Regions from separate parts of the Rhizobium sp. SU303 genome, predicted to be linked through region 2. Evidence: predicted binding sites of a transcription regulator. Region 2 holds the regulator's gene; the other holds the start of a gene.

Region 1 (3,968 bases), on a different replicon from region 2:
CGATCAGGACCATGGCGTGATCGGGATTGATTAGGTGGTTCCAGTTGATTCCCATCGCCCGCAACATATAGGCGACGATACCGATCGACGGATTGAACATGAACCACCAAAGAATGCCGGCGATCGCGGGAGCGACGGCATAGGGCCAGATGAGCAGGGTCGAATAAATTCGAGAGGTGCGCAACACGCGCATAGCCGCTGCAGCCAGGAGCAACGCGATCGCCGTCGACAGGACCGTCACGAGAATGGCGAAGACGAGCGTGTGGCCGAAGGCATTGATGTAGATCGGATCGGCAAAGAGCCGGCGATAGTTTTCGAACCAGACGAAATTCGTTTTGAAGCCGAAGGCATCCTGGCGCAGGAAAGATTGCCAGAACGCAGTCGCCGCGGGCCAGAGGAAAAATACTACGGTCACGAAAATTTGGGGTGCGATGAGCAGGTAAGGCAAAAGCTTGTTGGGAAATACGGTCCGTTTGGTTTGCATGGGGCCTCACACTGACGGATGGGAAACGGGGGCCGGTCTCTCACCAGCCCCCGTCGCAGAGCCCATTAGTTGGCCGACTGGAAATCGCGAAGCTGTTCGTTGCCTCGTGCGACCACGGAATCAACCGCTTCCTTCGCCGTCTTCTTCCCGCCCAGCAAGGCTGCAAACTCATCGTCGATGATACCACGCACCTGGACGTAGTTGCCGAACCGGATACCCTTCGAATTGTCGGTGGGTGTTACCCGCGTCAGCTGCTTGATGCCGATATCTGCTCCGGGATTCTTCTCGTAATAGCCCTGGTCCTGGCCAAGCTTATACGCAGCCTCGGTTATCGGCAGATAGCCGGAGAACTGATGCCAATCGGCTTGAACTTCCGGCTTCTGCAGGTAGGTGTAGAATTTCGCGGCGCCCTTGTACTCCTCTTCCGGGCGGCCTTTCAGCGTCCAGAGCGTGGCGCCGCCGATAATCGAATTGAGCGGCTGCGGAATGACGTCGTCATAGTAGGGAAGCGGCGCAAACCCGACCTTGAAAGCCTTTGCGTTGTTGATGACGCCGGCCCGGCCGGCCGAGGAATTCATGTACATCGCGCAGTCCTGCGAATAGAACATCGGAGGAGCGTTATCGCCGCCGCCAGGCCCGCCGAATTTGAAGAGCCCCTCGTCCTGCCACTTCTTCAGATTGTCCCAATGGCGGACCGTCAGATCGTTGTTGAAGGTGAATTCCGCATCCAAGCCGCCAAAACCGTTGGCCTTGGTGGAGTAGGGTTTGTCATGCAAGGCATTGAGGTTTTCGGTCTGAATCCAGGAGATCCAGGCGCTGGTAAAGCCGCATTTGGCTGCACCGGACTTCATGATCGTCCGTGAGAAGGCTTCGACGTCCGCCCATGTTTTCGGCGGTGTTTCCGGATCGAGCCCCGCCTTTTTGAAGACATCCTTGTTGTAATACATGATCGGCGTCGAGGAATTGAACGGCAAGGACAAGACGTTGCCGCTGGTGTCCGAGTAGTAGCCGACGACCGGCGCAATGAATTTGCTCTGGTCCCAGGCCTCCCCCTCGTCCTTCATCAACTGGTAGACGGGATAGACCGCGCCTTGTGCTGCCATCATCGTGCCGGTGCCGACTTCATAGACCTGTACGATTGCGGGCTGCTGGTTGGCGCGGAACGCAGCAATGGCGCCGGTCAACGTCTCATCATAGGTACCTTTGTAGACCGGCACGATCTCATAATCGGACTGCGACGCGTTGAACCCCTTGGCGATCTGTTCAAGCTTCGCGCCATTCTCGCCACCCATTGCGTGCCACCACTGGATCTTCGTGGCGGCCATGGCCGGAACGGATAACGAAAGGCTGGTCAGTCCTGCGGACAGGAAAAAAGCGATCTTGTTCATCCTCACTCCCACTTGTTTGTCGGTTCATAGCCTCCCGCTACGAACATGAGCCGATCGTAACAGGCGAGTTTCACTTTGCAAATATGAAATGTTCATATGAACATATGATGACACCAAGCCCCGACGGTCATAAAGGGCGGCTGGCTGGAAGTATGAGTTGAGTGGCCGATCGATTTGCGCGCGCTGACCCAGCTTTGGGATGGCTCGCTTGGGTCGTTAACGGCTTTTCACGGGCAGCGGCGTGCTTGTAGCAGTTTTGCGACACTCGATGGAGCGCAGATGCTGAACTGGTTTCCGAAAACTGATGCCGCGGGCAGATCGCTTCTTCGGTTTGCTCACCCAACACGCAAAGACCGTCGTCGGTGTGGCCGAAACCCTCCAGTTTGTGTCCGCCTCTCTCTATTCCCTCGGCCATGGGGCAATGACACTCAAAAGACGATGTTTGATATCGCAAGGATACTTGGCGGATGATTCCATGTAAAAGTGCAATTGCACTCGGTACGCTTTTCGATCCCATGGCGGATTGTATGGGGAAGATTACGCGTCTCAACCCAATGCAGGGCTTTTGTGCCGAAACAGGCGGAGCTCTGACATTGGTTGGCCCAACCTGGCTAGGCATCCCGGTTTCGACCACACATGCGATCACCGCTGGGGCTTGGCGGGCAACATTGTTGTTGCCCGGGTTGCCACACTTGCCGTCGCTGCGATCGCTTCAGCCTTAGGCTATTGGCTTTCGGACCTCTTCCATTAACGATCCCTCATCCTGGTCATCGGCACGTCCCAATCCCGCAGGCCATCGCGGACCTCGGCTCTGCTGGGCGCGCCGGTGCGACCGCCGAATACCTGGCATTTGAGCGCCGCCGCTATGGATGCCCAGCGCATCGTCTCTTCGATCGGCAAGCCTTCGGCGGCAGCCAGCGCGAAAGCGCCATGAAAGATATCGCCGGCTGCGAGCGTATCGACCGCCCTCACCTTCGGAGCGGCAAGATGGGCGATTTCGCCGGTTCGGTCATCGAACCAGAAAGAGCCATTTTCGCCCGCCGTGACGCTGATGAAAGCTTGCTCGAACTTTCGTTTCAGAAGGCCGACGACCTTCACCAGCTCGGCTGCACCCGCAAGGCGCTCGGCGGCCGGCTGCGAGAATACGATGTGGCTGGCCGCCGGTGCAAGCATCTCGATTACGCCATCGCCTGCGACATCGCCATCGAGAATGGCCGGCTTGCCCGCCTCTCGGGCGGCCAACAGCGTCCGCAACGCAAGCTTCGGCCACCGGACGTCGACCAGCACCGCATCGAAAGAAGAAACGTCCTCTCTTGTGACCGGCTTGACCGTCTCGTGCAGGCCCGCATCGTAGAAAGGCACAATCAGGCGCTCGCCCTGATCATCGACGAGAATGGTCGAGATGGCCGAGCGGGCGCCTTCGACACGCAGCATGCCGCTCGTGTCTATGCCGCTCTCGCTGAGGTCGGCAATGATCCGTTCGCCGATGGCATCATTGCCGACTGCGCCCCAGAGGCTGGCATCGCCGCCCAGCCGGGCGACCGCAAAGGCGGCGCTCGACGCCATGCCCTCGGCGATCTGCAGCATGTCGTAGGGCAGAATTTTGCCCTGGCCGGTCGGCAACGTGCGCACCCGAAACAGGGTATCCATCACCGCCGCGCCGACACAAAGAACGCGGCGCGCCGGACCGGGAGGCGCTTCGAAGGCAGAAGAAGTCGTCAAAGCCTTTGTCTCACCCGCTTACTTGACGGCTCCGGCCGTCAGACCCGCCACGATCTGCCGTTGCGCAAACACCGTCAATATCAGCACGGGCAAGGTGACGATCAATGCGGCTGCGGCGAGCGGACCCCAACTGACCTGTTCGAAAGAGAGCATGTTATAGACCGCGACGGGAAGCGTGCGCGTCTCGCGGCTGGCAAGCACGATGCCGAAGACGAAGTTGTTCCACGAGAAGATGACCGACAGGATGAAGGCGACGACGATGCCCGGCCTGGCGATCGGCAAGGCGACCAGCCGGAAAACCTGCCAGGGTGTTGCGCCGTCGATGCTTGCAGCCTCCTCCAGCTCCATCGGCGTCGTCTCGAAATAACCGATCA
Region 2 (3,968 bases):
TGACCCTGCCGACGATCATCATCGCGACGCGTGCGGCACTGCGCGCCGTGCCGCCGTCGATCCGCGCCGCAGCGCTCGGCCTTGGCGCTTCGAAGATGCAGATGGTGTTCCACCATGTGCTGCCGCTCGCCATGCCGGGCATCCTGACCGGCACGATCATCGGCCTGGCGCACGCGCTCGGCGAAACCGCGCCGCTGCTCCTGATCGGCATGGTCGCCTTCGTCGCCAATGCGCCGACGACACCGCTCGATCCCTCGACGGCTCTGCCCGTACAGGTCTATATGTGGGCCAACGAGGCCGAACGTGCCTTCGTTGAGCGTACTTCGGGTGCCATCATCGTCCTGCTCCTGTTCCTGATCGTCATGAACATGGGCGCCATCCTCTTGCGTCGTCGCTTCGAGCGCCGCTGGTAAACGGAGTTACAAGATCATGAACATGTTGACGGAAGCTGCAGTTGAAAAGGCGCTGGATCAGAAGATGAGCAACGTCCCTTATAAGATGATCGGAAAGGATGTCTCGGTATACTACGGCGAGAAGCGCGCGCTTTTCGATGTGAACCTGAACGTCCGCGAAAACACCGTAACCGCTCTGATCGGCCCGTCCGGCTGCGGCAAGTCGACCTTCCTGCGGTGCCTCAACCGCATGAACGATACGATCGACGGCTGCCGCGTCACCGGCAAGATCACGCTTGATACCGACGATGTCTATGATCCCGATATTGACGTCGTCGAGCTTCGCGCCCGCGTCGGCATGGTCTTCCAGAAGCCGAACCCGTTCCCGAAGACGATCTATGAAAACGTCTCCTACGGCCCGCGCATCCATGGCCTTGCCAAGTCGAAGGCCGATCTCGACCAGATCGTCGAGACCAGCCTGCAGCGCGCCGGCCTCTGGAACGAGGTCAAGGACCGCGTGCATGAATCCGGCACCGGCCTGTCGGGCGGTCAGCAGCAGCGCCTCTGCATTGCGCGTGCCGTCGCCGTCAGCCCTGAAGTCATCCTGATGGACGAGCCCTGCTCGGCGCTCGATCCGATCGCCACCGCCAAGGTCGAGGAACTGATCCACGAGCTGCGCGAGAACTACACGATCGTCATCGTCACCCACTCCATGCAGCAGGCCGCGCGTGTCTCGCAGCGCACCGCCATGTTCCACCTCGGCAATCTCGTCGAGGAGAACGACACCGACAAGATGTTCACCAATCCCGACGATCCGCGCACCCAGGACTACATCATGGGTCGCTTCGGTTGATTTTGGCGACACCAAGCCTTCCCGTTATTCGAGGATAAAGCCCCATGGCATCGACACATATTTTTTCTGCCTACGATGATGATCTGAAGTTCCTGTCCAGGCGGATTTCCGAAATGGGCGGCCTGGCCGAGCAGATGGTCAGCGAAGCCGTCCGCGCCCTCGTCAACGGCGATACCGCACTGGCGCAGAAGGTCATATCCGACGATGTGATCCTCGATCACGCCGAACGCGAAATCGGCGACAAGGCGATCGTCACCATCGCCCGCCGTCAGCCGATGGCCTCGGACCTGCGTGAAATCATGGGTTCGATCCGCATCGCCGCCGATCTCGAACGCGTCGGCGACCTCGGCAAAAACACCGCCAAGCGCGTCATCGCCGTCCAAAGCACCGGCGTTCCCCGTAAGCTCGCCCGCGGCCTCGAGCATCTGTCCGAGCTGGCGCTCGTCCAGCTCAAGGAAGTACTCGATGTCTACACCAATCGTTCAGCCGACAAGGCGAATGCGATCCGTGAACGCGACAACGAGATCGACGCGATGTACACCTCGCTGTTCCGCGAACTTCTGACCTATATGATGGAAGATCCGCGCAACATCACCAGCTGCACGCATCTTCTCTTCTGCGCCAAGAATATCGAGCGCATCGGCGACCATGCCACCAACATCGCCGAGACGATCTTTTACATGACGACAGGCGCACAGCCGGAAGGCGATCGTCCGAAGGACGACAGCGCCAACACCGTCGGTGCGGTCACGGAATAACCGCCCGCACAATTAGTTGCGTGCGCGCCCGTCCGGGGCGCGCAAAGAGGTCGCAGCCAATTTCTGAATTTGCGCAGGATGAATTGCTTAAATCACCCCTGATTTAAGGATGATGCGCGAGGAGACCGACACGCATGATCCCGAGAGTTGCAGTTGTTGAAGACGAGGAAGCCCTCAGCGTGCTTCTTCGCTACAATCTCGAAGCGGAAGGCTTCGAGGTCGATACCATCCTTCGTGGCGACGAAGCCGAAATGAGGCTCCAGGAGCGCACGCCCGATCTTCTCATCCTCGATTGGATGCTGCCGGGCGTCTCCGGCATCGAGCTCTGCCGGCGCCTGCGCATGCGGCCGGAAACCGAGCGACTGCCGATCATCATGCTGACGGCGCGCGGCGAGGAGAGCGAGCGTGTCCGCGGATTGTCGACGGGTGCCGACGATTATGTCGTCAAGCCCTTCTCGACCCCCGAGCTCGTTGCCCGCGTCAAGGCGATGCTGCGCCGCGCGCGTCCCGAGGTGCTGTCGACGGTGCTGAAATGCGGCGATATCGAGCTCGACCGCGAAACCCATCGCGTCCATCGCAAGAGCCGCGAAGTCCGCCTCGGCCCCACCGAATTCCGCCTGCTGGAATTCCTGATGTCGTCGCCGGGCCGGGTCTTCTCCCGCTCGCAGCTTCTCGATGGCGTCTGGGGCCACGATATCTATGTCGACGAGCGCACCGTCGACGTCCATGTCGGGCGCCTGCGCAAGGCGCTGAATTTTTCCAACATGCAGGACGTCATCCGCACCGTCCGCGGCGCCGGTTATTCGATGGAAGCCTGAGGGCTTCCATCTGAGCCTGCTGACAAAACCCTGGCAGAACCTGCGACGTGATCCTCGGCCTTGTGCCGAGGATCTGCGCACGCCAAATTAAGCATTTGAAAATAAAGGATTTTTGGCAAAAGTAGTTGGGGTGGTCAGATGCTCGGCACAAGGCCGAGCATAACGGAGGAAACCTTACAAGCAATTCGGATGCCCGAGCGCTTCCATCCACGCGCATAAAAAAACGGGCCACTCGGCCCGTTTTCTGCATTCTGACGATGGTTGTCGTTCAGCTTGCCCGCGCTGCTGCCCGGCGGCGTTCGTTGACCGGCTGGTAGGCGAGCTTCTGGTGATAGCCGCAATAAGGCGAATTGTCGGGGGATTCGCAGCCGCAGAAATGGAAGTCGTCCTTCAGCGGATCGCCGACCGGCCACTTGCAGGTGCGTTCGGTCAGTTCCGTCAGGCCGAGGCGGCGCGAAATCGGCACGACCACGTTGCCTCTCGGCACGTATTCCATTTCCTCGATCGTTTCGATCTCGATCTCTTCCTTCAGCATCGTCGCGCCCTGCTGGCGGGTGACGGTGCGGGTCGTGATCCGGGAGGTGTAGTTCGGTGCGCGCGGCGCCGATGTGTTGCGCTTCGGCGTTCGCGCCGCAGTGTTGGTGCCGCCGGCCTTGGCACGGCCGGGAAGGCACAACCGGTGCACTTTGCCGATGACCGCGTTTCTGCTGACCCCGCCAAGCTGCGCAGCAATCTGGCTGGCGCTCAGTCCTTCGGCCCAAAGCTTCTTGAGTTTCTCGACCCGCTCGTCTGTCCAGTTCATGCCCTGTCTCCACCTTTTGCGTTGGTGATGGCAGAATCCCTCACCGTTGTCCCGGGAGCTCCGAAACAAGAAACGCTTGATCAATTTTGGTGACTAGTTCCGCCGCATGCAGTCTAGTAATTGATCTTTAACCTAGTGTGAGGCTGACTCCGTGACAAGAGTCGCATGAATCCGGATGAATCGAATTCGTAGTTTTCCCCAACTTGCTGCCCCTGCGTGGCATTTCTGCAATAATGCCTGTTGAAGACTGAAAACGCCGCTGTACACCTGTGCTGCATACGCTAAGGGCGCCGTTTTGTTGACATTGCAGCGCGAAAAGGAAATAGTGCCAGTCGCCGCCGCAAG

What was found. The regulator PhoB, encoded in region 2, activates phosphate uptake and scavenging genes when phosphate is short. The targets are predictions, from matches to a motif close to TGTCATNNANCTGTCAT.
Region 1: ugpB (sn-glycerol-3-phosphate ABC transporter substrate-binding protein UgpB) is a predicted target of PhoB. The motif match lies at 1,969-1,985, and genes of this name have one in related genera.

The regions. Positions count from the first base shown of each region.
Region 1 covers NZ_CP088096.1:8,124-12,091, reverse strand. Annotated here, with positions in the region: gene ugpA (sn-glycerol-3-phosphate ABC transporter permease UgpA) at 1-484, opposite strand, end outside; gene ugpB (sn-glycerol-3-phosphate ABC transporter substrate-binding protein UgpB) at 550-1,872, opposite strand; partial or broken gene RlegSU303_RS24600 (inorganic phosphate transporter) at 2,249-2,623, shown strand; gene RlegSU303_RS24595 (sugar kinase) at 2,620-3,594, opposite strand; gene RlegSU303_RS24590 (carbohydrate ABC transporter permease) at 3,613-3,968, opposite strand, start outside.
Region 2 covers NZ_CP088095.1:176,203-180,170, forward strand. Annotated here, with positions in the region: gene pstA (phosphate ABC transporter permease PstA) at 1-413, shown strand, start outside; gene pstB (phosphate ABC transporter ATP-binding protein PstB) at 430-1,245, shown strand; gene phoU (phosphate signaling complex protein PhoU) at 1,290-2,003, shown strand; gene phoB (phosphate regulon transcriptional regulator PhoB) at 2,138-2,821, shown strand; gene RlegSU303_RS00900 (GcrA family cell cycle regulator) at 3,090-3,623, opposite strand.